One region of the Sporosarcina sp. So3-204 genome, then DNA from elsewhere that is predicted to be linked to it. Evidence: riboswitches for the same ligand, from Rfam matches in the RefSeq annotation. Region 1 holds a riboswitch; each other region holds the start of a gene.

Region 1 (7,367 bases):
AAAGTAGATGCTGTTTCCGCTACTCCCATTGCATACTGCTGATTCATCCAATGTACTGGGCGAAGTACATGTGAATGGAACGCATGCCCCAGTTCATGAGCTAGCGTTGCAACATTAGACATAGAGCCGTTATAAGTCATGAAAATTCTGGACTGTTCAGAAATTGGCATATCTGTACAAAATCCGCCTGGACGCTTATTCGGACGGTTCTCTGCTTCTATCCAATTATCTGCAAAGGCCTTACGAGAAAAAGATTCAAGTTTATCTCCAAATTCCCCGAAATGATCCAAAATAAATTCCGCACCCTCTTGATAAGATAGTTCCTTGGTAGACGCTGTCACTGGTGCATCAATGTCATACCAGTTCATTTTTTCCGTACCAAGCATTTTAGCCTTCACATTCAAGAAATCTATAAAAGGTGCTTTTTGTGCAACAATAGCTCCCCACATCGCATTCAGAGTATCTTCACTCATGCGATTATATGATAAAGGTTCTTGTAATACTGAATTCCATCCTCTTTTTTTATAAACAGCAAGTCTAAAACCTGCCAAATGGTTCAATGTTGAAGCAAAGAAATCTTCCTTTTCTCCCCATGCAACTTCCAATGCTTCAAAAGAGTTTTTGCGAACAGCTGGATCTGAGTGGGTACTTAAGTTGTCCGCCTGTCCTACTGATAAAGTTTTCTCTTCACCGTCAACTATGGTCTTTATCTTAATTTCACCAACAAGTTGATCATATAACTGTCCCCAGCCATGGTAACCATCAATGCTTAAAGACGTAATTAAGTTCTCCTCTTCTTCCGATAACTTTAACTTAACCTCTTCACGCCATTCATTTAAAACAAACTTAAATTCTTTTAGTAAGACTGAGTTAATAAGTTGCTCCCATATAGCTGAATCAATTTTTGAAAGTACCTGTTGAATTTTAAGTAATGCAGAAGTAAATCTCGCACCAATTTCACTGACTTCTCCTTCGAGTATTAGCGCTTTTTTATCAGTTATATCGGCCGCAAGAAAACAGCCGATCACCGCGCCTGCTTGCGATAGATTTAGTGCGACATCTTTAATTCTTTCAATTAAGTGAGCAATTTTACTTTGTTCCTCTTTAATCGTTGGAACCTCAAAATTTATCGCTTCTTTCTCTAAAGAATCTATGTTTGCTACTAATTTATCAAGATGTGATCTTAACTCTGAGGACTTGCTTCCACCTTTAAAAAATACATCAAGATCCCATATATCAGAATACAATTTTTGTTGCATTAGACTTCCTCCTTTATCTTTCTAAGTTTTCTAAATACACATCTTCATTGTATCATGAATCATCTATTTACCAAAAAAATCACTTTGTGACGAAAGGTTCATACTTTCCAGCGCAGAACAGGCGATTCCTCTGTATACTATGCTATAGGAGGATTCGAAAATGCTACGATTAATTAGTATGACCCTTTCGCTTATTACTATGGTTGCTTTTTATTTAATTGCTAATTTAGTACCACTAAATGGAAAAACGACAGTTGAAATAGCCAATAGACTTCCAGTACTTTTCACACCATCAAACTACACTTTTATCATTTGGGGAATTATTCATACATTCCTTGCTATCTGGTTATATGGTTTTTGGACCAATCTAGGGAAGATCAACTTGCCTATTATGAAAAAAAGATCGATTTACTTTAATTTTAGTTCCTTATTCAGCGTCTTTTGGATTTTGCTTTGGCATTATGGTTTTTTTAATTGGTCGATTGTTGTAATGGCTGCACTTCTGGCAACTTTAACGGCATTGTACTTTACGTATCCAAAAACTGAAAACCGCTTTTTGCAAAGAGTTCCTATTTCACTTTACTTAGGCTGGATTATTATTTTATTTATTGAAAATATGAATTATGTTCTAACACTTTGGGAATGGAGCGGTTGGGGCGTAAGTATTTCCCTTTGGACTGTTATTTTCTTAACCGTTGCAGCTGCAATAGCACTACATTTCTTATATCACCATAAAGATATACCATTAAACTGCGTATTCATGTGGACTTTCATTGGAATTGCAGTAAAGAATGGTTTTGATTCATTGTTTGTAACGTCTGTAGCCCTATTCTTAACAGCAGTTATTGGGATAAGTTTTTTTCTAATCAAACAAGACAAGTTTGAAAAATCGCCTTCCCAATAAGGGTTGGCGATTTTTCTATGTACGTTTCAAGAGGCGTGGGGCTGTTGTAAACAAGAAAACAGCAACCATTGCTGATAATATTGTTGCTGGAATCATATAAGAACCATTGTAAATAAGTGAATACTTCCAAACTGGCGTTCCCTCGGGTGCGTAACTTCCGAAAAAAACGATACCACTTATAAAGTGAATGATGTAACGAAGGATCCCACCTAATACTGTTCCAACGATAATGGCAGTTGTTACCCCTCTTTTGCTGCCTTTTAACCGACTTCTAACTAGCCAGCTTCCCGTCAACGCAGCGACGCCTACGAGCGGATAAGCAACAAAATAATCTAGGAACGCTTGGAGTGGTGTAAAAACAGTTCCACCAGTAATCGCTTGTAATAAACCACTAACAAATCCTGTTAATACCCCACCTGCAAGTCCCCAACGAAAAGCCATGACGATTATAGGTAGCATCGAAAGTGTAATCGCACCACCTTGTGGAAACGAAAAGCCAATCTTATCAAGTATCAACGAGATAGCCCCTAAAATTGCAACTTCTAGTAAAAAAAGTAAACGTTTTCTATCCAATAAATTTCTCTCCCTATCTTTTACGCAGGGGTTTGGGAATAAAAAAAGACATCCCAGATTGAATGGGACGTCTAAAATAAGTCAGGGAAATACCCTCGTTATTTCATACCGGTTTCCATCCACATCCCTACGCAAGAATTATCTTACAGGTTTAAAGGGTCAGGACATAATGTCCTATCTCAGCTAATAAAGCTCCCCTTGTGGGTTAATTACTTCTTCCTATATTGTATAAGACCACCAACTATTAAGCAAGCTGACTCTATACTACTTGTATAGGAGCGAAGACACTATGACAAACAATAAATTATTATCCGCGCTATGCTATTTTAGTTTTTTCTTCTTCCCCTTACTACTGCCTTTTATCATTTATTTAGTTACTGATGATAAAGAAGTTAAAATACATGCAAAACGTTCATTTATTTCACATCTACTTCCTGCTATTGTATTAATTTTAGGTTTTATTATTTTTTCAATTTCATTATTTTCAGTCGAACGTAGAATGACTTCCATAATGACTGGTGAATTTGACCTTTTAAGTATAGCTCCATTTATATTCACAATTTTATATGGCCTTTTATTTTTGGTCATCCTAATTTGGAATGTATTTCAAGGAGTTAAAATACTGAAGTAATGAAAATTATCAACACAAACTCCCTACTTTTTTAAGTTAAAGTAGGCATTTTTGTGTTGTCTCATGTGATATAGTATAAGATGAAATAAAATGAGCGGAAGAAAGGATTTGAGCATCATGATCGCAAAAACTGATCAAGACTTTGAAGGTCTAAAAAAGATTGGAAAAATAGTCGCTGAAATCCGGGATACCATGAAAGAATCGACTAAACCCGGAATGACAACGAAAGAAATCGATGAAATTGGAGGACGTCTATTCGAAGACAAAGGTGCGCTCTCAGCCCCTATCGCTGAATATGACTTCCCTGGCTATACATGCATCAGCGTCGACAATGAAGTCGCACATGGCATACCAGGTTCACGTATCATAAAAGATGGAGACATCGTCAATATAGACGTTTCAGGCTCTTTTGAAGGATATTTTGCCGATACTGGTATCTCTTTTGTAGTTGGAACACCAGATGCTAAAAAACAACTATTATGTGATGTTGCAAAAAGTGCATTCGATATCGCAATGACAAAAGTGAAAGCCGGATCTAGTTTAAGCGGCATTGGAAAAGCGGTAGAGCGTGAAGCCAAGAAGAATGGACTTGCTGTCATTCGAAATCTTACCGGCCACGGTATCGGAAAGTCGTTACACGAAGAACCTCAGCATATTCTTAACTATTATGATCCTTGGGATAAAACACTACTCAAAGAAGGTATGGTTCTTGCAGTAGAGCCCTTCATATCACAGAAAGCTGAAAGTATCGTTGAATTAGATGATGGGTGGACATTCGTTACGCCAGATAATTCACTTGTTGCACAAATTGAACATACGATTATCGTTACAAAAGGCGAACCAATTATTTTAACAAAACTCTAATTAATTTTCAAAAAAGAGTCGTTACAGAAATCCTCAAGAAGAGAGTTCTGCAACGACTCCTTTTTAATTATTTTTTATTTCTAGGTCTCTCTTTATTCGGTCCTGCCGTCTGAAGCGCACCGTTACGCCAGATTTTCTCTACCGTTGTTATTCCTTTTGTTACTTTCCGATAATCACGTTCTTCTGATGGCGTCAATAAAGCCAATACTTCACCTGATTTTCCTGCTCGACCAGTTCTTCCCGAACGATGCAAGTATTGTTCAACAGTACGTGGGATATCAACGTGAATAACATGTGATAGTCCATCTATATCAAGCCCACGTGCCGCAAGATCAGTCGCAATTAAAATTCTGTGTTCTCCTTTTCGGAAACTTTCCAATGCCTGCTGTCTATCGTTAGCACGCATATTGGAATGTAGAACGATGATTGGTGCTTTATTATATTGAAGTTTCATTTCTTTCATTCTAATTTGATCAACATTACTAACAAAAGCTAATGCCCTTATTCCTTCTATATGTGAAAGCCCTCTGAGTATATCCGTTTTATCACGTAGTGGTGTCTTGATAAATGACTGAACGACTTCTCCTGATTTCGGCATATCTTTTTTACCGAACTGTATTCGAAGTGGATTATCCATAAAATCCTCGGCAACACGTTCAATTTCTTCTGTAATCGTAGCTGATACAACAACTACTTGTCTATCATGATTAGCCCCATCAATCATGTTTTTTATGAGAACTCTGTGTTCGCGAGCTAATAACAAATCACCTTCATCAAGAACCATATGCCGAATATCAAATAATTTTAATTTTTTTAATTGTACAAGCTCTAATAATCTACCTGGTGTCCCAACAACAATTGTCGGTTTCTTTTTCAAACGCTCTACTTGGCGCTTTACATTAGCCCCACCGATTAATGGTGCTACGGTAATTTTAGTCCCTGAAACCCAATCTCTAATAACATCCGTAATCTGGATAGCTAATTCTTGTGACGGTGCAATGATAAGAGCCTGCGTTTGTTGCTTTGAACCATCAACTAAATGTAACAACGGAATTACATAGGCAAGTGTCTTACCCGTTCCAGTCGGTGATTCAGCAACGATATCTTTTCCTGCAATCATTTCTGGTATCATTTTCTCTTGAATGGGTAACGCCTTGTCAAACTTCCATTTCTCCTGGAATACTTCATCCATTTTTTCTACAAAGGACATCGCCTTCACCACTTTCTCTCTACTCTATTTAGTGTACCATAGCATTACATTCAACACGTTATTCTAAAATGAAAAGACATTCAGAAGTTACGAAGATTACTCCTGAATGCCCCCCATTATTTTAATTTATAGCCACATCTTTGGATTGCTGTTTCAGCTAGGACCATCAATGAATCAATACAATCCACCAAATGAAGCTCTTTTTTCACAATTGATAATTCTGTGCATCCAAGAATCATTGTGTCGCAACCAGCTTCACGCATTGAATGTTCCATCATCATCCACTTCTCCGGATCTATCGGCATGCCAGCTTTCACATCATCATAAATTAGTGACATTAATACTTTTTGTGTAGATTCATCTGGAATAACGGGTGTTAATTCGTTACGTTCACAAGCTGATTGATAAATCCCTGTTGTTATTGTCCCAGTTGTACCAAGAATTCCTACCCGGTTTGCACCAGCTCTTTTTGCATACTTCACTGTTTCATCAATCATATTAATAACCGGCAAATCAGTACCAGCTTGAATCTGCTCATAGAATGAATGGGCAGTATTGCAAGGTATAATTAATACTTCAGCACCAGCAGCTTTCAATCGATTTGCATCTGATAATATGAATGGCACAGGATTATTCGTACTTTCTCCTAATATAAATGCAGTTCTATCTGGTATATTCGTATTATTGGTGATTGTCATATTTACATGATCCTGATCTTTTTCAGCATCAGTTCTCCGAACAATCATTTCTCCGATAAACATAGTCGCCAGTGGTCCAACGCCACCTATAATTCCTAATGATTTTTTATTCATCTGATTTTCAAGACCTTTACTATGTGAATTCTTCAACGGTTCACCGCCGTCTAAGTTTTTTTCTGAAATTCTTTACTAGTGGGATAAACTTTTCTAATACATTGTACATTAACGGGTTATATACTTTGTCAATCTCTCCGATATATTGCGCAGGTTCATCCTTGTTACAAAAACTTTTCTTGAATTTATATAACCCATCATTGCTACTTAATTCGAACACACCACCGAAATCATATTGTTCGGCACCTTCTTCAATCGCCCACTTAATGAGCTCATAATTCATCACATGATTCGGATTCAAATTCCTTTTCACATTATTACTACCTGCATAAAGATAGTAAAATTTACCATTGTAATTAATCGTAACACTAGCAGCTAATACATCTTCTTCATGATATGTAAGGTATACGCGCAAACTATCGAATGAATCTCGCATTAATTTAAAATAGGCAACTGATCTTGTTGTAATTTTGTTTCGCAACGCCATCTCTTCGTATATTTTATGAAAGATTTCAATATCTTCATCTGTACGTGAATAACGCACTTTCACACCTTTTCGAATAGCACCTCTAATACTACTGCGGCACCCTTTCGAAAACTTCGACATGATTGTCTCTTCATCATGATCCTCTAATTGTAAAATCATATTCATCCGAGGTTGAATAAGCTTATCTTGATCATCATCTTTAGATATTAAACGGAAACCAGCATCTTTATAGAGATTATAAAGTTCATCCGAATATGACACTTCAGGATCAAATTTCAGCATAATTGCTTTATTTTTTTTAGCTACTGCTTCCGCTTCTTTCAAAATTGCTTGAACTAATTCCATATCAAAAATATCGCACACAGGACCTCTTGGTGCATATAAGACAGAGTACCCTAAAGGTAACCGTTTAATAAGTATAGACATTGCAGCAATGATCTCGCCATCTTCCTCAAGATAGACATGTTCATTTCCCCAGTCATCTTTAACTTCTGACCAACGACGATCCTGTGTCACAGAACGAAACTTTGAATGAAGAACGAAATCGTCGTATCGATTCACATCTTCTTTATTCGATTTGTCGAGAATTGCCATTTACCAAAAACCTCCACTATATTTCATGCAAAC
Region 2 (7,367 bases), 540 kb from region 1:
TAGCATAGTAAGCAATGTTATGCTGAAAGTATGCAACGCAAACGGAACCTTGCAACGTCGGTGGGAAAGTATGCAACACTCATTTGAAAGTAAGCAACGTTATACGGAAAGTATGCAACGCAAATGAAACCTTGCAACGTCGGTGGGAAAGTATGCAACACTCGATTGAAAGTAAGCAACGTTATGCGGAAAGTATGCAACGCAAACGGAACCTTGCAACGTTAGTCAAGAAGTATGCAACACTCGTTTGAAAGTAAGCAACGTTATGCGGAAAGTATGCAACGCAAATGAAACCTTGCAACGCCAACCGAGAAGTATGCAACACTCGATTGAAAGTAAGCAACGTTATGCGGAAAGTATGCAACGCAAACGGAACCTTGCAACGTTAGTCAAGAAGTATGCAACACTCGATTGAAAGTAAGCAACGTTATGCGGAAAGTATGCAACGCAAACGAAACCTTGCAACGTTAGTCAAGAAGTATGCAACACTCATTTGAAAGTAAGCAACGTTATGCGGAAAGTATGCAACGCAAATGAAACCTTGCAACGCCAACCGAGAAGTATGCAACACTCGATTGAAAGTAAGCAACGTTATGCGAAAAGTATACAACGCAAACGAAACTTTGCAACGCCAACCGAGAAGTATGCAACACTCGATTGAAAGTAAGCAACGTTATGCGGAAAGTATGCAACGCAAACGAAACCTTGCAACGCCAGCCGAGAAGTATGCAACACTCGTTTGAAAGTAAGCAACGTTATGCGGAAAGTATGCAATGCAAACGGAACCTTGCAACGTCAGTCAAGAAGTATGCAACACTCATTTGAAAGTAAGCAACGTTATGCGAAAAGTAAGCAACGCTCAGCGAGAACCTTTCAACGCCAGCCGAAAAGTATGCAGCACGCAATCAATCCCATCCTTTAAATGTTTATTTAACTACCAAGGGGGTAAGTATATAAAATAGGAAACTATCCAGAGTATTTTAAAATGTGATATAGTCAGTTAATAGTCGAATAGTTTCAATCAACCACTAGGGGAGCCATTGTATAGGCCGAGATGTGCGATTTGCGCAGACCCTTGGAACCTGATCCGGATTATACCGGCGTAGGGAAGTGGGTATGCCCTTTACGAATAAAAGAGTGTAGCCGCTTCCCGATGTTGAGAGGAGGCGGCTTTTATTATAAGAAAAGGGCGTGGCATTAAATGGTTAACGTGGCATTAACGATTGCAGGTTCAGATAGTGGTGGCGGTGCTGGGATTCAAGCAGATTTAAAAACATTTCAAGAACTTGGCGTATTTGGAACGTCTGCTATAACAGCAGTTACGGCACAAAATACACATGGTGTAGCGGCAATTCAGCCCATTGATGTTCATATAATTACGGCGCAAATTAATGCCATAACTGAAGATTTCAAAGTAGGCGCAGTGAAGACAGGGATGTTATTCTCAACGGAAATTATTCAGGCCGTGGCGGATGCCATTCGTAATTACGGCATGCCACTTGTGATTGACCCGGTTATGATTGCAAAAGGTGGGGCATCCTTGTTAAAAGATGCTGCGGTTGAAGCGTTGAAGATGGAATTGATTCCATTGTCAACGATTGTGACACCTAACGTACCAGAAGCAGAAGTACTAACAGGAATTAAAATTATTACGGATTTAGACATGAAAAAAGCTGCTGAACATATAATAGCTCTTGGTGCAAATTCCGTTATTATTAAAGGCGGACATCGCACGGATGCACCTTTTGCAGAAGACTTTTTTATGTCGGCAAGCGGTGATCATTTTTCTGTACGCTCTCCTTGGATTGAAACGAAGGACACACATGGAACAGGGTGTACGTACGCCGCGGCTTTGACCGCATTTTTGGCAGATGGCAAAGAATTGAAAGAAGCCGTCATTTCCGCAAAACAATTTATCCATGCAGCAATCGAAGATGGACTCCATATTGGCGGAGGCCACGGCCCTACAAATCATTGGGCGTATGGAAGACGTATTGAGCATAAAAAACCATTAGAAGGAGTTGTTATTATTGACTAACCACAAACTAGAATTATATTTCATAATGGGTACGACAAACGTTGGGGAGAAAAATCCGCTAGAGGTTCTGGAATCTGCGTTAAAGGGTGGAATTACCACTTTTCAATTGCGTGAGAAAGGACCTGGAGCGTTAGTTGGAAGTGATTTAAAAGAATTTGCGATTCAATGCAAATCATTGTGCAACGAATATAAAGTACCATTTATCATAAATGACGATGTTGATTTGGCACTTGAAATTGATGCAGACGGTATTCATATTGGACAAGATGATGGTGTGATTGCAGATGTGCGTGAGAAGATTGGTCCAGATAAAGTGCTTGGTGTTTCTGCACATACTGTAACAGAAGCACTTGCGGCTGTTGATGCAGGCGCGAATTATATTGGTGTTGGACCTCTTTATGAAACGACTTCGAAAGACGATGCACAAGCCGTAGTGGGACCAGAAAGATTAAGAGAAATTAAGGAACAATTACCAGGCTTCCCGATGGTTGGAATTGGTGGTCTTTCGGAACGTAAAATTGGAGCCGTTATTCAAGCAGGTGCTTCAGGAGTCTCCTTAATATCTGCGATAACAAATGCGGATAATGTAGAAGAAGCGGCGCGTCGTTTGAAAGGTCAAGTCTTGCTTTCTTTAACAGGGATAGAAATTTAAAGGATCTGGTTAGCTAGTAGGTTTAGGACCAAACTTTCAAAAAATAAGGGGGCTTGTAAATGGTAGTCGGACAACCTTTTGAAGTGCAAATGGTTAATCATGAAGCACATATCATATTTTTTAAATGGAATGATATTGGTGGAACGTACAATGTTTACAGGGATGGAACCTTACTTTATGAAGGAACGGTGCCTGAGTTTGGTGACGGGGATTTTAAACATGCAAAGCTTTATAATTATAAAGTTGAGCGTGTTGTGAACGATGTGGTTGTCGATGTAATTGCTCTTCAAACATCAGCTTTTGCCGAGGAGCGTAATGTCGAGAATCCCCTTCAGTCCCTTGTCATGACAACCATTGTCACAGAAGAACAAATTGCCTTGTCATGGGAAGAAATTGAGGATGTTGATGAGTACAACGTATTTCGTAACGGGACTTTCATGGAAACAGTGCACGTAAATCGCTATATTGATCGTGACTTTTCATTAGAGGAACCTTATATCTATGCGGTCTATTCAAAACGTTCCCTTGCGAAATCTAAAGAGGCTTTGAGTAAAAGTAAATCTGCATTAGCAAGTGTTTTTGGTAAGTTGAAAGCAGATAGTAATACTGCAGAAGCAGAAATTGAAGAGTTTTCTATTCATAAATTAATAGATAGCCCCAAAAACCTGCTCGTTTCTACTTTACAGCAAGATGAGCATGGTGATGTGAATAGATGGCGTTTTCGTTATACGACGTTTTTAAAAGATGCCTTAATTAAAAATCCGAATTTTTTATCTGGGAATCGGTTTTTTAAGGGCGATGGCAGAGGGTTCGATGCGGAAGGTGAAAGTTTTCGAACACGTGTGGATATTGAACTTGCTTATGATAAAAAAGATGCGCCGTTGACGTTTACAAAAGATGTAGGACAAACAACCGCATACAATTATATGAAACGAATACGGGAGCAGGGCGTTGCGTCAAATGAGGGCATCACTTTAGAACGCCAGGATCATAATAGAAGGGAAACTGGGTTTCTCTTGACGCATGCTGTGGGAAATCCGCTTATGATTGCGCCCGATATAGATTATGAAGTGAAGGCTGTATTAAGGCGGGATGGTACAGTAGATATAACGGGTTTTCATGATCAAGCGCCGCATCATGAGGTTTATGTGATGCGCGGGGATGCGAGTCAATGGATACCTATTCATTTGGCTGAAAGTAAGGGGTTAGAATGGATGTCAGGAATTACAGGTTGGCATTATTGGCGATTTTCAAATTTCGAGTGAGAAGGCGAATTGCTTTCTCTTTTTTTGTTGAATAAACAAGTACTTTGACAAGCAACCAATCATTAGGTAAAATTATCTTGAATTCAAGGTAATTAAGTTGTAGGGGGATTGAAATGAAATATATATTTAAAGTTGGAAAGAATCCAAATAAACCAGTAATTTTACTACTTCACGGTACGGGTGGAACTGAAGAAGATTTATTGCCGATTGCTGAATTAATTGACTCGGAAGCTTCTGTTTTAAGTGTTAGGGGAAATGTACTGGAAAACGATATGCCACGTTTTTTTCGTCGTTTAGCGGAAGGTGTATTCGATGAAGAAGATTTAATTTTTCGAACGAAAGAATTACATAATTTTCTAGATGAAGCATCAATAGAGCATAATTTCAATCGTTCAAATATACTTGCAGTAGGTTATTCAAACGGGGCAAATATTGCGGCGAGTTTGTTATTCCACTACGAACATTCATTAGTTGGTGCCGTATTGCATCATCCGATGGTTCCGAGACGTGGACTATTATTACCTAATCTTACTGATGCGAAGGTGTTTATTGCTGCAGGTAAAAATGATCCTCTTTGCTCGGCTGAAGAATCTGTAGAGCTGGCGTATTTGCTCACAGAAGCGGGTGTAGAAGTTGTGACGCATTGGGAAATGAATGGGCACTCGCTGACAGGTACTGAAGTTGCAGCAGCATCGGCGTGGTATAAAGAAAAGTTTGAAGGCTAAATATAATATTAAAGCGGTGAATAAAAATGGGCTACTTATACAGACTATTTGGGAACATGACAACAAAGGAGACTGAACAAGTGTCTAATGTAAAAACGGCGATCGTTTATTATACTTCAGGTGGGACAAATTATCAGTTAGCGCAGTGGGCGAGTGATGCTGCTAAAGAGCTTGGTTCTGAAGTGAAAATATTGAAGGTTGCTGAAACTGCACCGCAAGCAGCAATTGATTCAAACCCAGCTTGGAAGGCAACGATTGAAGCGATGAAAGATGTACCCGAAGTAACACCAGAAGACCTTGCATGGGCAGATGCAATAATTTTCAGTGTTCCAACTCGGTTTGGAAATATGCCAGGACAAGTTAAAAACTTCTTGGATACAACAGGCGGTGTTTGGGCACAAGGAAAGCTTGCGAATAAAGCCGTCAGTGCCATGACATCCGCTGGGAATGCGCATGGAGGGCAAGAAGCTACCCTTCTTTCGCTTTACACAGCGATGTATCATTGGGGCGCAGTCGTTGCAGCACCAGGTTATACTGATGCATCTGCTTATGCGGCGGGTGGAAATCCATATGGTACAAGCGTAACAGTTGGTAACGATGGAAAAATGGTAGATGATGCCGAAGCGATTAAAGCGGCTGTTCAGCATCAAGCGAAACGCACAGTAAAAGTGGCGGAAGCAATGAAGCATTACCAAGTATGAAAAGAAGAATTGAAAACCGGCCTAGTGGGTCGGTTTTTTTGTACGTCAGCTAATTAGTTAGGAATCTTCGTTTTATTCTTGAATCACCGATCGTTAATCTATAAGCGCTAATTTCTGTAATTTTGGGTATACCAATATTATAGGATTGGTTTATTTGATATGGTATCGGAGGAATTAACATGAAAACTGAAGGTAGAAGAGGAAGTAGTAATGTTGAGGACCGTCGCGGGATGGGTAGTAAAACCGCAATAGGTGGTGGTCTTGGCGGAATTGTAATTGTTATTTTATTTATGTTGTTTGGCGGTAATCCTGACGATTTGACAAATTTACAAACAGATTCGGCGTCAGATGCTCCTTATACGGAAACTGCTGAAGAAAAAGAACTTGCCAATTTTGTATCTGTCGTATTAGCGGATACGGAAGAAGTTTGGACGGATTTATTTAAAAAAGAAGGGCTTGTTTATGAGGAACCCAAATTAGTGCTATATACGAATAGTGTAGAATCGGCTTGCGGTGTAGCGGGGTCTTCAGTTGGACCTTTTTATTGTCCGGGAGATCATAAGCTTTATATTGATTTGAGTTTTTATAATGAACTACGTCAAAAATTTAATGCGCCTGGTGATTTTGCAATGGCTTATGTAATTGCGCATGAGGTAGGACATCATGTGCAAACACTTTTAGGGACGACAGACAAACTTGCGCCTTTACGTCAACAGCTCAGTGAAACGGAATATAACAAATACCAAGTTAGCTTCGAATTACAGGCAGATTATTTGGCAGGCGTATGGGCGCATCATGCAGAGGGAATGGGTGTGCTTGATGAAGGTGATTTAGACGAAGCGCTGAATGCAGCTAGTGCAATTGGAGATGACACGCTTCAAAAGAGAGCGCAAGGATATGTTGTGCCTGAGAGTTTTACGCATGGTACATCTGAGCAACGTAGAAGTTGGCTTTATAAAGGATTTCAAAACGGTACGATAGAAGGTGGAGATACCTTCAATGCTAGTGGTTTCTAATAATAAAAAAAATCCATTTCACTGAAATTAGCTGAAATGGATTTTTTTATTCATTTATACAATAAAGTAAGCAAACACTGCAAGACAGATAGAAGATATTGTCATCGCAATAAGTGGTTTCAAAGCACGTGTGCGTAAATCACGTAAGCTGACATTTAAGCCGAGTCCGACCATAGCAGAAGTGAGTAACCATGCTGTGAATGTAGAAATTCCTTGCATCACGCCATCTGAAACTGGAATTGAATGACCGAACACATAACTGCCTAAAATACTTAATAAAACGAATCCGAGTAGGAAGTATGGGAATTCAATTTTAGCTTGTTCTTCGCCTGAGTTTTTGTTTTTTCTTTTCATAATAAAAATAAAGATAAAGGATAGTGGAACAAGTAAGAAAACACGACCTAGTTTTGCGAGTAACGCAATGGCAAGCGCGTCCTGTCCAGCAGGTTCCGCGGCAATCGCAACATGGGCAAGTTCATGTAAACTAAGGCCCGACCAAATACCATAATCCAAAGGAATCATTGGTAAAATAGGTCTTAAAATGGTGAATCCAATTGCGAATACTGTTCCCATAAGTGCAATAATACCAACACCAATTGCAGTATCTTCGTCTTTGGCTTTGACAATCGGTGCAATGGCTGCGATGGCTGCTGCTCCGCATACGCCGGTGCCAACTCCTAATAAGAGAGAAATCATATTGTCAGCCTTAATTAATTTAGCAATCCAAAGTGTTAAGCCGATTGCAAAAGCAATTACTAGGACGTCACGTGCGAGTAGTCCTAACCCATCACGGAAAACGACATCAATATTTAATTTTAGACCATATAAAATAATTGCAAATCTAAGTAGTTTTTTAGATGAAAAAGTAATGCCGTTTCTAAGTATTTCTGGATAACCAAAGAATTGTCGGTAGGCAACTGCGATGATAATTGCACAGGCTAACTGGCCAATATGATCAAATCCTGGAACC
Region 3 (7,367 bases), 550 kb from region 1:
AGATGCGAACGGGGCCGCGGTTTATGTGAAGCTCGAGTCTTTTAATCCGAGTAAAAGCGTGAAGGATCGTGCCGCTTATAACATGATTGTCCAGGCAGAAAAAAGTGGGACTTTAATAGAGGGTGCCACAATTATTGAGCCAACCTCTGGAAATACAGGCATTGGACTTGCGATGAATGCAGCTGCAAGAGGGTATCGTGCAATTTTCGTCATGCCTAATAATGCGACGATTGAACGTATTAACTTGATGAAAGCTTACGGTGCAGACGTTGTTTTAACGCCGAGTGCAGAGAGGATGCCGGGTGCAATTGCGAAGGCGAATGAAATTGCTGCGGGTATCGAAAATAGTTTTATCCCGATGCAATTTGAAAACGCGGCAAATCCTGATATTCATCGAACGACAACAGCAGTTGAAATCATTGATGCTTTGGAATCAATTGATCGAAAGCTCACCGCTTTTGTTTGTACGTCGGGCACAGGCGGAACGGTTACAGGCACCGGGGAAGCACTCAAAGCATATGATGAAAACGTGACTGTTCACGTTGTAGAGCCTGCAGGTTCGCCGGTATTATCTGGTGGGCAACCTGGCAAACACAAACTTGTTGGGACGAGCCCTGGTTTCATTCCCCCAGTGTTAAATACATCTGTCTATGATGAAATCTTCCAAATTAAAGATGAAGAAGCATATGAAACTGTACGTAACGTGGCCGCGAAAGAAGGTATTCTTATCGGCCCTTCAGGCGGTGCCTCTATATACGCGGCACTTGTCGTAGCAAAACGATTAACACCGGAGGACACAGTAGTCTGTATTGCGCCTGATTCTGGTGAGAGATATTTGTCCAGTGATTTATTTGAATGAAGAAAGAATTGGAAAAAGCATACTTTCCACACAATCTCAAGGCCCCCTTTACAATAAACTAAGTTATGTTATCATTACTATGAAAACTGAATAGGATTTTGCCACTAGAGGTGCCTTTGAAAAAGGCTGAGATGCATATACATATGCGGATTCTAAGAACCTGATCTGGGTCATACCAGCGTAGGGAAGTGAGCCGCAACCTTTATTTATCCAACCCAAAATGTGCGCCGCTTTCTGAGAATTTCAGGAGGCGGCTTTTTATATTTCATTAAAATAGGAGGAATAAAACATGACAACAAACTTATTACAAAAACTTAGAAATGAACAACCACTCGTCCACTGCATCACAAATATTGTCGTCGCCAATTTCCAAGCAAACGGACTACTCGCACTCGGCGCTTCCCCCGTCATGGCGGATGCGCCGGAAGAAGCTGCAGAAATCGCAGCAGTTTCTGCATGTACCGTTCTCAATATCGGGACACTAAAAAAGCAATCCGTTGAGTCTATGATACTTGCTGGAAAAAGCGCTACGCAACACGGTAAACCTGTCGTTCTCGACCCAGTCGGTGCAGGCGCAACAATATTTCGGAAAGAATCAGTCCTTCGTATTCTAAACGAAGTAGACGTCACACTTATCCGTTGTAATGCGGGCGAACTTGCGGCCATCGCTGGTGTAAGTTGGCAAGCAAAGGGCGTAGATGCGGGTGAAGGAGTAGGAAATCTAGCGGATATCGCTAAACAAGTAGCCGAAGCACATAACTGTCTAGTCGCCGTTTCAGGGGAAATCGATCTACTTACAGACGGGACAGAACTCATAAAAATTATAGGCGGACACCCACTCATGACCCGTGTTACAGGAGTTGGATGTCTTCTTAGTAGTGTCGTTGGTGCATTTCTAGCAGTTGGCAAGCAAAACCATATGAAAGCCGCCGCCATAGCACTGACTTTTTACAAAAAAGCAGGCCATACTGCCGCTAATGTTTCTACAGGACCAGGTGATTTTAAAGTTAACTTTATAAATGCGCTATATTCAATTGATAAACAAGAAGCTGTCTCACAATGAATTTACGTAAACTAACGATCATGACGATGTTCGTCGCTATCGCAGTCGCTGGATCTGCGTTCATTTCATTCCCAGCAGGAATTGCACGCGCATATCCAATTCAACACGCAGTAAACGTTATTGCGGCCATTCTTCTCGGCCCTGGCCCTGCAGTTATCATAGCTTTTGTGACTGGTCTCATTCGTTTATTGACAGGAACAGGGTCATTACTCGCCTTCCCCGGAGGTATGATTGGTGCTTTTCTAGCAGGTATTCTTTATAAAAGTTTTGGCAAAACATGGCTCGCAGCTGTTGGCGAAATTACTGGTACGGGGGTAATCGCCTCTTTACTAGCAGTCCCCTACGCAAAAGTTTTAATGGGGACAACATTTACAGCATTATTTTTCGTGCCACCGTTCCTCGCATCTAGTATTTCAGGTGCACTTATCGGTTTAGTACTTGCCGTTCGTTTGCAAAAAAACGTATTTACTAATCAAATAAAAAAAATGCCATTTACAAAGTAATAGCATATATTTTACAATCCATGCCTCCCTTTGAGTTAAGCGGCGAAAGACTTTTCTTGACGCTTCTAATAGTATTAGAATTTATATATTATCGCCCAACCAAATAAATTAAAGACAAAAAGTCCAAATTCCACGCTTAAAAGCAATGGTAATTTAGACTGTTCCTTTTCAATCTCTATATCAATAAGAAATTGCTAAATACTGTAGTGAAGAGTATTAAGTAACTGAATGGTATCAAGTTTCTATATCCTCAAAATCTTATTAGATCACAATCTGTTAACTATCGAGTATTGCACGTCTTTTTAAAAAAGGTTGGATATTGTACCTCATGCGAAGTAATTTCTTCAACTAAATTAAATATGTTTAATAAGGATGAAACACGACTATTAAATTGTTCCGAATTAATAATCTTTTCATTATGCATAATTTCCAAAGACTTCAAGAGTGAAATACTGTTTTTGATAAAAACTACCTTTAACTCCCTTTCTTCAAGTAACTTTACTGACTCGGCTAAACTGTTTTCAAATGTCATAGTTTGTCCTTCAACTATCTTTGATAAAATTGTTTTTAATTCATACATAGGATTCAAATAGCTTCGCCTCCAAATAATGCTCTTTCCTATTACGTAAAGTTCTAGCTCTAAATATTTTTACTGGGTTTATTTTCTTAGAATATAAGTGACTAAAATATGTTAAGCTAAGAATGTAGGCGTACTAAAGGTTACTATTACTTAAGATTCATACTTATTGGAATTGGATAAAGTTATATCACTGCCAAAAAAGATATATCGAGATGGCATTTGAAATACCTCTTCTAATTTCAAAATATTAACATAAGAGATATTTGAAGAATCTCTTTCCCATTCTTGATATTCCGCTAAGCTGATGCCTATCTTTGTTGAAAGTTCAGAAGGAGTCATTCCATATTTTAATCTTAAAGAATAAATGGTCTGGAGCAAGTAAAAGGGTACTGCGTTTTCAGAATTCAAAAAATCACCGCCTTTCACTATAATATATTACTAATAGTAATACTTCAATTTTGATAGCTAAAACTTATAGTTATTATATTTCATATTAAATCAATGCAATACCATTACCTATAAGGCATCCAAGTAAACATCGTACAAGATTTATCTTTAGAATTATTCTTTTCATTACTAATAGTAATAAATTACTCGAAATATGAATGATACTTTCAGCATTTGGAAAGTATAGTATGTAGTAGTCATGCTAAAATAAAGTATGAGTTTAATTGGAGGTTTTGTGCTTGGTCAATTCTGTTCGGAATTTGTTTTCAAAACGTTTAAAGAATTTACGTGAAGAAAGCGGAATAACGATGGTTGAACTTGCGGGAGTTTTAGGTATGAGTCAGGCGACAATTTCAGAATGGGAAAAGGGAAACAAATTTCCTAGAGCAGGTGCTTTACAAGGATTAGCACGTTATTTCAATGTACCTATGGAATATTTCTTTAAGGATGAAGTCTTTCTAGTAGCTGAAATGGTAAATATTCCACTGCATACAAAAATCTCTCAAAATACGTTGGCAATGACTAATAACTTTTCGGATGAAAATAGTAAGTATATTAAGTTACCAACTTCTTTTTTAACTTCTTATGTAACAGAAGAAAATCTTCAAGCATTTGTAGTTCCAGAAGACAGCATGAATCTTATCTTCCCAAGATATTCCACAATTGTTGTGAAAAAAATAGAGCGAGAAGACTTAATTGATGAAGATATCATTATTTACTTGTTTAAAGAGGATTACACTATTGGACGATTCAGAAAGAATGAAGCAGAGAAAGTTTTTTTGTTTAAATCAGAATCTACTAATCCTTTATATTATGATGTAGTCGTTCCGTTTGAGGAGATTCATCATGTAGAAGTTATTGCTAAAGTTATATGGTACGGGGTTTCGATTTAACTTGTATAAGATAGACAATAAATGACCGTCAACCTCTCAAAATGGGCTTGACGGTTATTTTATTTTTCACTCTTGTATCCTTTTTCCCCACTTCCCTCTATATAACTAGTAAAGGGGGAAGATTAGATGACTAATTATTTAGCTGACTATGCAAACTTCAAAAATACAGACTTGATGGACGAGGCTGCGAAACTTCATATATCCGCAAACTCGAACAATATGAACGACACCGATAGAGCTGTCCTGGACATGATTCGCCGTTATTCCGTGAATTACGGTGCTGCCCATCTGAAACACAATACAATCCAAAAGGCCATCGGAAAATCAAACGCAACTGTTAGACGTACAATTCGAAAGTTAGAAAGACTTGGCATTATAGAACGTGTTCATTTCATTCGCCCAATTATGAGCGGTCTAGGTGCCAATATTTACATCATTAAACCTATCCATGATCTAGATCACTAAAGACATTTATACAATGACTACTATGGAGCAATTCCCAACAAAAAACTTAGCCGAATAAAATCTCTTCTTTCTGTACTAATCAGAGATAGCACTTTAGCACATTACATTACGGTGTTTACCTCCAACAATCATCATCCATGCTAATAAAAAAGCCTCGTTCAACATGGCATTACACCATTTTAAACGAGGCATGTAGCTCTATTTAATTTTGATGAACAAGTAAACATCGGCATTATATTGATCTTCGTATCGATCAGCGGAGTTGGCTAAGATACTCATTTTCACTTTATCATTTTCTTGAGTAATCGCGGCATCTTCTACCGACATTTCTTCTCCATCGTACTGGTCGAAAACTTTAGTAAAGATTTCTTCAGTATCTATTCGAATCAATTCTTCTTCATTTTCATTCATTACACGGATTGAGATAATACCGTTTTCATCATGACCATTTACTACTTTGTAGGTAGAACCATCTTGATTGATATTTATCACTTGTTCAGAATCATTTTCAGCGTTCGAACTATGAATATACAAATGAGCCATATAATCATAAGCCGTAATATTGGCAATAGGATTATTATCCCAATCCAAGTATGCTGATTGACTTTGATTCATGCCATCATCTACTTGGTCGTAAATCTGTTTAAAACCAAAATTTTCCTCGAAGCTATTATTATAATTAATATTTTTAGGCAACCAATCAATTTTATCTGTATAACCCATATTCTCTAAATAATTTATTGTCTGCGTAATTACTTTCTTATCTTCATTAGATATCGTTGAATTTGGCAAAATTGTATCATTTTCAAGCATATTATTTTCTAACAGTGTTTCTTTCAACAAGCTAATTTGATTCGTTCGACTTACCGTAAAGGCATCGATTGGCGGCATAATTGAGATGACTGAAAAAACAAGTAAGACAGCAACGATTAAGCCGTTCTTCCTAACTGGCATAAAGCTGAATATTATTCCCGCGATGATTGCAAATACACCAAAGAGAATAACATAATACCTTCCGTACGTAACACCCGTTTCACTAATTTTAACAATAGAGGCTATCGTTTGGAATAAAACAATGGGTATCAATACTTCAGGAAATATTTTCCTGAAAAAGTGGGCGAATTTATTATCCAGATGACTTGCAAGAATATAAACGAGAATCACCGTAATAGCATACGACACTAAAAGTGGTTCTAATAAGTTCTTCGTCCAGAAATCCCCACCGATATTCAATAGAATATAAGCTAGAAGAATGACAGTATACAAGGCAGTCAACGGAATAATAATATATGAAATCAAGATACTTAAATAGTTTGGACAACTGACAGCTCGTTGCACTTTTCCCTCTCGCAGCGCCAACTGCTCAGTTGTTAATGTTAAATCTTTATCCCTTTTCCCAAAGTATGGTGGTGTAAAGGATAGAAAAAAGATTGGTGCAAATAAAGTTAAAACAATATTTAATGTATGCGGAATTGTATTCCCAGCAACAGAAAACAATAGATTATCTACTGCAAAAATGATTAAACTAATGCCACCAGCAATAATTCCAGTGAAAAGGACTGTTATAAAAACAGCTTTAAATGTTGCCATAAAACTTTCGTTAAAGGTTATTTTACTTTTAATAGAGGGTATCCATATAAAAGCCATGAGTAGCGCAAACACCGAAACCCCTGTTTTTATACTCGTTTCCAAATTAAAAGTATCATCTGGGTAGACTGCGAAAAAGTATGCGGCTGCTAAAACTAAAGCACCGACCATTAGCAGTAGGCGTTCGCTCTCCTTCGTAAAGAAGCGTTCATAGATCTGTTGTGCAACTATGCTTAATAACGCTCCAATTAAAAAGGTTACTAAATACTGTACATAATGATCCACATCTTGCTGGATTATGATCGCACTAGTAACAGCGGCAGCTAAAAGTAACAGCATCGTTAAAGGATAACGGTTTGTAGCTTTTATAATGCCATCAAACTTATTTTGAAATCGTTTTTTCACTTCCATCAATCTCACCTTCTTCCAATTTTTTATCACTCTATAAATCAATACCCAAAACTTATATCTTCACCACTATAATATCCGAAGATGTTTATTGTATTTCAAATTCGCCTGATTGATTCCCTCTAACAGCCATATTCTATAGGGGTCGTTCTTGTCGCGGGTCAAAAGGATGTTGGTCATAATTGATTAACTAACTCTAGTATATACCTTTTAGGAAATAAATAATTAATTTATTTGTTCATAAGCACTGGAAGATTTTAAGTCCTTTTAGAACTAATTAAATCTACTAATGTTTATAATACAGAATACAGGAGGCGTTTAAGATGAAAAACTTTGCTTTGTATCGGATTTTTCGCATTGTCTGGATGTCCGTTAAGTTCTTTACACAAGTCACCTTATTTCGCCGACGTTATAGAGGTCGTTTCACAACTTCAGTTAATGAAAAATGGGAAAGACTTGTGACAAAACAAGCGCGAGAATATAAAAGAACCGCTTTAAATTTAGGCGGATTAATGATTAAAATGGGACAATTTCTTTCGACACGTGCAGATATTATGCCGCC
Region 4 (7,367 bases), 420 kb from region 1:
TTTTCGGATGATATAATATACGCCCATTTATATCGACCACATACACATAGGATCCATCTTGATAGAAATGTTCTCCCAACAAGATATTTAAAATATTATCTTCTAATAAATAGATCGTACCACCTACGAAACCAAAGTAATTCCCTTCATTATCATAAATTGGTTGTGATATAAATACAATTAAACGATTTGTAATTGAAATATAGGGTTTTGAAATTAAAGGCTTCCTTTCAGCTAATGCCTGTAGTCCACCAACTGAACTTAATTGCTTACCAACTATACCAAGGGACTCAGGAGATGCCGCAATAACTTCTCCTTCATTTGAAGTAATGACAACGGAATTAAATGAATTTGTTTGATTTAATAAACGCTCAGCCTCATTTTCCAATAGGATATCGCTATCCTCTTTTTCTAAATATCTTGCAATCTCTTTTGAACTGAAACCCAATGTTTGCAGTGTAGTTCCCAAGTAATCATCTGTTGTTTTTGCTAATTTCTGAGAATAAACACGGTTTTTCTCTAAAGTATTTTCAATTAAATTTTCTTGGTTCACACGATATCCGGCGGTAATGCTACTAAAAAGTGTTAATATTACCGAAAGCAATGCGACCATCAATATTAGATGTTTAAGTGACAACTTCATTATTATGAATATCTCCTTCGACCATTTATTAGAAAGTAAAATAAATATATTTATAAAGACGAGTTAATTACGATTATTCACACAATTATTTAGTAATCTTTTTATTAATAGCCTTTACATATCTATTATACAATTGAATTTACTTAATTTGTATTGAATATCATAGATTAGGTAAATATATTATTCATTCATGACTTTCAAAAGATTATGATATACTTATAATGAAACAAAATATGTTAGATCACTAGGGGAGCCATATGGCTGAGAAGAGGAAACTCTGACCCTTTGAACCTGATCCGGGTGATACCGGCGGAGGAAAGTGGCAGATACGTAATTTGTATATGCTGATCACTTTCTAGTGGTCTTTTTTTGTGTCTAAAAAAAGGGAGCTGGAATAATTGGAAATTAATGATCAAGTTGTATTAGTAACAGGTGGAAGTAGAGGACTTGGCGCCGCAGTAGCGAAGGCATTCGGGAAACAAGGTGCAAAGGTTATTGTAAACTATTTTAATAGTGAGGATAAAGCCAATGGAGTTGTAGATGAAATTGGCGGAAATCAGGCTTTGGCAATTCGAGCAGATGTCAGGAATACAGATGAAGTTAAGGCGATGTTCGAGGAAGCTAAAAACCATTTTGGACAATCTATTACGACAATCATAAATAATGCGCTAATAAATTTTTCATTTAATGGCGATGCACGTAAACAATTAGATAAAATTGGCTGGGAAGATTTCAATAGTCAATTTGAAGGCAGTGTTAAAGCTACATTAAACACATTGCAAGCTGGACGTGAGGATATGGCAAACGCTAACTTCGGCCGAATTATCAATATCGGAACAAACCTATTTCAAAACCCTGTAGTACCCTACCATGACTATAATACGAGTAAAGCCGCACTACTTGGGATGACACGTAATATGGCAAAGGAACTTGGGGCTAACGGGATTACGACGAATATGGTTTCAGGTGGACTGCTATTAAAAACAGACGCCAGTGCTGCAACTCCTGATTTCGTGTTTGATATAATTAAAGAAAGTACGCCACTTGGTCGAATCACGACACCAGAAGATGTAGCAGATGCTATTTTATTCTTTGCTTCTCCTTGGAGCCGTTCAGTAACCGGTCAAAACTTAGTCGTTGACGGCGGATTGGTAATGAATTAAATTTAAATAATAATAGCTCCATTTATTAGGAAATGGATAACGTAATGGATCTTGCGCTACAAATAAGGACTGTAATTTATTTGAGTAGAAAGCAAGACCCATTACCGTTAACCAAATTATAAACTTATACTCCCCCTACAGACGTCAAGTTTGTTTTCCGGAATTAGCGAACCAGTAAACTGCACCAACGAAGATAGCTCCACCAATGATATTGCCGATTGTAACTGGTACTAAATTTGCCGCCATTCCTACCAAGGATACTGTTTCAGGATGTGGAACCATTAACGAGATTGATAACAAAGTCATATTCGCAACACTATGTTCAAAACCTGATGTAATAAAGGCAAATAAACACCAAAAAATTATGATTAATTTTGCAGTCTCATCTTTAAGTTTATAAGCACACCAAACTGCTAGGCAAACAAGAATATTACAAAGAATCCCCCGAAAAATTAATTCTACGAACGGCGTCGTCATTTTATCACTTGCCACAGTACTAATATAGTCAGCAAATTCTCCAAAACCTAGCCCAGAATAGAAAAAGAGTACCGAAACGAGAACAGACCCGATGAAGTTGCCGATATAGCTAAATACCCAAATTTGTATTGTCTCATACCAGGTTGTTTTCTTGGATAAAGTACCGATTGTCATAATCATATTATTGCTAGTAAAAAGATCAGCCCCAGCCATCAAAACCAAACTTAATGCAATACCAAATGCTGCTCCCATAATAACTTTTGTTCCAGCAAAGCCAGTAGGTCCAAGTAAACCACCTATTGAAAAAATTAGGATAATACCCAGACCTACGAAAAATCCCCCCATCATAGTTAGAATTAGATATCTTCTTTTACTCGTATGTAATTGTTGAACTTTTAGAGAAGCTGTATCCCCTAAAATAGTAAGTGTTGCTTTCATAGTATTCCCCTTCGGTTATCAAAGGCATCTCTTGCTATTTTCCATATTGAAACTGTTTTGAGGGATTCAATTAGTATGCCCTCTTTACTTTTTTATATGGACAAAGAGTATTAACCTTTACCATAATAGTTTTTATAACATTAATTCAAAATGTATCTCAGACTGACTAATCATAACAGTTTCACACAGTTCAAGGCTAGTGGATTAATTAAATCTATTTTTTATAATTGAATCAATTTCATATTTCTGAGCCCTTGGGGCTCTAGGTGTTAAATCACAAAAAAATAGAGCACCTCCCCAAATCCTGTATAATGAGAGTTACCACACACACATTAACAGACTGGAGAAATGCTCTATGCCTATTATACGACAAGAAAGCCTGTTTGACATGCAAGTTTTATTCGACTTGGAACCTACCCATCGATTTAATTCGATTTTGTCGGTTATTGACATACATCCCATCCTTGACGTGATGATGAAAAAGTCTCGTTTTGGACCTAAACAATCACTTAATTATTCTGCTATGATCTATTCGTTGGTTATTCGAATCACCGAACGCATTCCATTTATTAAGGACCTTGTAAAGCGTCTCACTACAGATTTACGGTTTAAGGTTGATTGTGGATTCTTAGTATCTGATGAGATTCCATCGGAAGCTTCCTATTCCCGTATGATTGCATCCATTAGCGAATCTGATACTTTAGAAATCGTTCAAGAACGTCTTCTTCTCCAAGCGATAACAGAAGGTTTCGTATCAGATGAAACGATAGCTATTGATGCAACACATGTTGAAGCGCGTGATCGTGCTCCATTTAAATCGGATAAAGTTAAAAAAGAACCCAAAAAGCGTGGCCGAAAAAAGAAAGAAGAACATGAACAATGGCTAGTTGAAAAAGCTGAAAAGGAAGCGAACCTTCCGCTCTATGAAAAGAAAATTGAAAATCAACTTGATGCATCCCTATTGGAACTTCGTTCCTCTGTGCCTATTGAACCCAAATGGGGAATAAAGAAAAACAGTGAAGGGAAGAACATCTTTTGGTATGGATTTAAATGTCATCTAGCGGTTGGGACGAAAAGTCAATATATTCTTCAATCTCTATTTTCTTCAGGCAGTCTTAATGATGGAAAAGCTGCAATCTCATTATTAAAAGGTACTAAAGAACGTCTACCTTTATTAAAAATAAACTACGTAACAATGGATGCAGGTTACGATTACAACCCAATTTACGAACAAATTTATCGTAACGGATCGCAATCTATCATTGCTTATAATAAGAAGAATGAACCTGAGCCTATAGGCTTTGATAAATATTTCACACCGACATGTGTTCGAGAACATTCGTATCGTTATGATAGCTTCGACAGTAAGTATCAAACACTGAAATACACACGTCCATTGGAATGTAAGAATTGTCCACTCGCTACTGATACTTTATGTCAGAAGGTTTATAAAAAGAAAATCACTGATGACCTGAGACGTTACACTGCGCCAGCACGTGGCTCAGTAAAATGGGATGAAATTTATAAGGAACGAAGTTCCGTTGAACGTGTAAATGCATACCTCAAAGGATATTTTCTATTAGATCAGATTTATCATTGTACTGGTGAAAAAGCCAAGGTTCATTTTGATTTAGTTCAAATCGCGTACAACGCTAGTAAACTTGCTGTTGATCGACTCCTTCAACTTCAATTATCTGAAACAGCATAATCAGCTACTTCATTCGTTTTTTTAAGAAATCATTTTTAATTCTGTTTCTATATGATTTTTTAAAAGTACACATTATGAAATTGATTCAATTACATAAAATATTACTCAACTTTATTAACTTAATAGATTTATAATAAAATTATAACGATGTAACCTCATCTAGTATTGAATTCTCTAAAAACTGATTAATCATTAGTTAGCAACGAAAACTTTTCTAACCGATAATAGTCTTTATAAAGAAGAGAGGAAGGTTAAACATGAGGAACTTCACAATTATGTCAAAAATTAACGCCACTATTTTATTCTGCCTGATTTTACTATCATCAAGTTGTAATGGGAATGCCACAATATATCATGATGCTGATAAACAGATTACAAAAGAAATTGATGATGAGATTTCAAATTATATCATCCAACATTATACATCTTCAGCCTATCCGACAGAAAAACAATTTGAAGTCCATAAAGTATATGGTACAAGCGAGAAAAATGATTTACTAACAGTCTATTTTTGGTCTTATTTTGGAGGATTTAATAAATCCACAGGAACAGAAAATGTCACGGGCCATTCTCTTCCTGCTGTAATTCAACTGAAGAAAAAGGCAAATCACTACTCAGTCATTAAATATACTGAACCAAAAGATGGCAATTTATATCATTCTTCTATTAAAAAGATGTTCCCAGAAAAGTACTTGAAACTGGTTTACTTAGATGGTGGGAATATAGAAGATTTACAAAATCAAATGGACAAAAAAGTGGAACAATGGATGGGAGAATAATTAATAAAATAGACTAAACTAAAAAACTTATCTCTTTACTCGATATTGTGGAACCTTGTTTACCGTTATAAAAACAAAAAATGAACCGCCCCCAAAGTTAATTACAAACTTTGAGGGCAGTTTTAATTTATTTAACTTATTTTTTAAGCTAGTCTTTACATATTCTATACAGATTCACCATAAATGATAACGTTTACACTTTATAGATTTTTCTGATATTTATAAACGTAAAATCGTTAATTGATTAAGTTTATTTATCAATAATTATTTCATCTTTTGGATCCTTAATTACAGATAGAACTGGATCCTCTTTTAATTTCTTCAACGGAGAAAGGACCGAACCCTCTTTTACTTTCTTCAACGGAGAAAGTACTTCCTTCACCTTTTCCTTCTTCACTGGATTAATTTCTAGCTCCTGTTTCAATCCTTTTAAAGTGGAATAACACATTACAAGCATTAATATGGCAATTGGAATTGCAGTTGCTACGAGGATAGATTGTAGACCGCTTAAACCTCCTGTCATTATTAAAACAATAGAGATAACAGCTATTACGCCCCCCCAAACAATTTTTGTAAAATGCCTTGGATTTTGGTTACCATTTTCACTAATCATTCCCAAAACAAATACTGCTGAATTGGCAGACGTTATAAAGAATACTAGTACGAGTACCATTGCCAAAATAGATAAAAACACACTCATTGGAAAGTACTCAAAAAACTTAAACAACGCTGAAGTAACGTCGGTTGTTACAGCTGTTGCAATTGCTGTTTCACCTGCATTTTGAATAAGTGATAATGCTGAACCTCCCATTACGGAAAACCATAAGAAAGACCCTAACGCTGGGATAAATACCGCACCCATCATAAATTCTTTTATAGTTCTACCCTTTGAAATCCTTGCAACAAAACTCCCTACAAGAGGCGCCCAAGCAATCCACCATCCAAAGTAGAACAATGTCCAACTTGAAATCCATGACCCATCATTATATGGTTCTGTTCTAAAAGACATACTTAAAAAGTTTTGCGCATAATCACCAATACCTTGAAAAAATATTTTCAGAATATCCTGTGTTGGCCCAAGAAATAACACGAAGCCCAATAATGCAAATGCTAATAACATATTTAAATTAGATAAATGTTTGATAGCTCCCTGTAAACCTGAAATAGTTGATACCACATATATAATACTGACGATTATTATAATAATCGCTTGTGTAGAAATACCAACTGGTATACCCCATATGTAATTTAAACCACTATTCACTTGCAATGTACCAAAACCGAGTGAAGTAGCAATGCCGATTACAATAGAAAGTATTACAACAACATCAATAAATTTTCCAAAAGGTCCTCTAATTTTATCGCCAATTAACGGATAAAAAACAGAACTCAATGATGCTGGTAACTTTTTACGGAACTGGAAAAATGCAAGTGAAACACCTACAACTGCGTAACATGCCCATGCAGACACACCCCAGTGTAAAAATACAAACTGCATGGCTAATTTCGCTGATTCTTCTGAAGATCCACTCCCAAACGGAGGGTTAACATAGTAGGAAACTGGTTCAGCTACACCCCAAAACACTAGACTAATACCGATGGAAGCGCTGAATAGCATACCAATCCAAGTAGCAGTTTTATATTCCGGACGATCATCGTCATCACCTAACCGTATATGACCGAACTTAGATATTCCGATATACATGCAAAAAGCAAAGAATATAAAAACACTACCTAGAATAAACCAACCCAAATTATTATAGATAAAACTAAGTGAGGAATTAGAAAAATTCTCTAATTGTTTTGGAGCAAATACGCCAACACTTATTAAAGCTAAACTAACAGCCAATGAGGAATAAAACACAGTCTTGTTGCTCTTCATTTAATCACTCCCAATTAACGATTCTACTGTTGGCAAAACTCATTTCTATTTCGCCATTTAAAGCCGAGTAGGTTTTGTGAAAATTTAATCGGTGCTATTTTAAATAACACCGATTAATTTTTTTACGCTTTCAATGTTGTTGTATTAGTAATAATAGCTGTTATGCGATCACCTACTTGTGAGGTTGAGGCTGTCCCTTTCATGTCAGGAGTCAATATTTCATTTTCTACTAATAGTTGTTCAATGGAATCAATTACTAACTTACCATACTGCTCAT

The links. A riboswitch is a leader RNA that binds a small molecule or an ion and turns the genes downstream of it on or off. The one in region 1 is predicted to bind thiamine pyrophosphate.
Region 2: it holds a riboswitch for thiamine pyrophosphate, as region 1 does, so the genes downstream of both, thiD (bifunctional hydroxymethylpyrimidine kinase/phosphomethylpyrimidine kinase) here and thiT (energy-coupled thiamine transporter ThiT) in region 1, are expected to answer to the same signal.
Region 3: it holds a riboswitch for thiamine pyrophosphate, as region 1 does, so the genes downstream of both, thiM (hydroxyethylthiazole kinase) here and thiT (energy-coupled thiamine transporter ThiT) in region 1, are expected to answer to the same signal.
Region 4: it holds a riboswitch for thiamine pyrophosphate, as region 1 does, so the genes downstream of both, AC3RV6_RS13085 (3-oxoacyl-ACP reductase) here and thiT (energy-coupled thiamine transporter ThiT) in region 1, are expected to answer to the same signal.

Annotation. Positions count from the first base shown of each region.
Region 1 is NZ_CM176485.1:3,083,263-3,090,629, forward strand. It holds gene AC3RV6_RS15290 (M3 family oligoendopeptidase) at 1-1,259, opposite strand, end outside; gene AC3RV6_RS15295 (tryptophan-rich sensory protein) at 1,420-2,163, shown strand; gene thiT (energy-coupled thiamine transporter ThiT) at 2,179-2,736, opposite strand; TPP riboswitch at 2,844-2,945, opposite strand; gene AC3RV6_RS15305 (magnetosome magnetite crystal formation protein family) at 3,026-3,367, shown strand; gene map (type I methionyl aminopeptidase) at 3,485-4,231, shown strand; gene AC3RV6_RS15315 (DEAD/DEAH box helicase) at 4,299-5,441, opposite strand; gene cuyB (cysteate racemase) at 5,558-6,289, opposite strand; gene AC3RV6_RS15325 (lipid II:glycine glycyltransferase FemX) at 6,294-7,334, opposite strand.
Region 2 is NZ_CM176485.1:3,628,186-3,635,552, reverse strand. It holds gene AC3RV6_RS17985 (hypothetical protein) at 266-415, shown strand; gene AC3RV6_RS17980 (hypothetical protein) at 594-743, shown strand; TPP riboswitch at 1,021-1,126, shown strand; gene thiD (bifunctional hydroxymethylpyrimidine kinase/phosphomethylpyrimidine kinase) at 1,202-2,038, shown strand; gene thiE (thiamine phosphate synthase) at 2,064-2,690, shown strand; gene AC3RV6_RS17965 (DUF3238 domain-containing protein) at 2,750-3,955, shown strand; gene AC3RV6_RS17960 (alpha/beta hydrolase) at 4,069-4,680, shown strand; gene wrbA (NAD(P)H:quinone oxidoreductase) at 4,707-5,381, shown strand; gene ypfJ (KPN_02809 family neutral zinc metallopeptidase) at 5,561-6,397, shown strand; gene AC3RV6_RS17945 (YeiH family protein) at 6,452-7,367, opposite strand, start outside.
Region 3 is NZ_CM176485.1:3,635,741-3,643,107, forward strand. It holds gene cysK (cysteine synthase A) at 1-859, shown strand, start outside; TPP riboswitch at 956-1,063, shown strand; gene thiM (hydroxyethylthiazole kinase) at 1,149-1,922, shown strand; gene thiW (energy coupling factor transporter S component ThiW) at 1,919-2,425, shown strand; gene AC3RV6_RS18005 (hypothetical protein) at 2,706-3,014, opposite strand; gene AC3RV6_RS18010 (helix-turn-helix domain-containing protein) at 3,156-3,413, opposite strand; gene AC3RV6_RS18015 (XRE family transcriptional regulator) at 3,692-4,345, shown strand; gene AC3RV6_RS18020 (helix-turn-helix transcriptional regulator) at 4,472-4,810, shown strand; gene AC3RV6_RS18025 (DUF4153 domain-containing protein) at 5,009-6,808, opposite strand; gene AC3RV6_RS18030 (ABC1 kinase family protein) at 7,129-7,367, shown strand, end outside.
Region 4 is NZ_CM176485.1:2,666,548-2,673,914, forward strand. It holds gene AC3RV6_RS13080 (sensor domain-containing diguanylate cyclase) at 1-643, opposite strand, end outside; TPP riboswitch at 880-978, shown strand; gene AC3RV6_RS13085 (3-oxoacyl-ACP reductase) at 1,042-1,806, shown strand; gene AC3RV6_RS13090 (formate/nitrite transporter family protein) at 1,951-2,721, opposite strand; gene AC3RV6_RS13095 (transposase) at 3,077-4,429, shown strand; gene AC3RV6_RS13100 (hypothetical protein) at 4,687-5,208, shown strand; gene AC3RV6_RS13105 (BCCT family transporter) at 5,459-7,090, opposite strand; gene AC3RV6_RS13110 (tartrate dehydrogenase) at 7,213-7,367, opposite strand, start outside.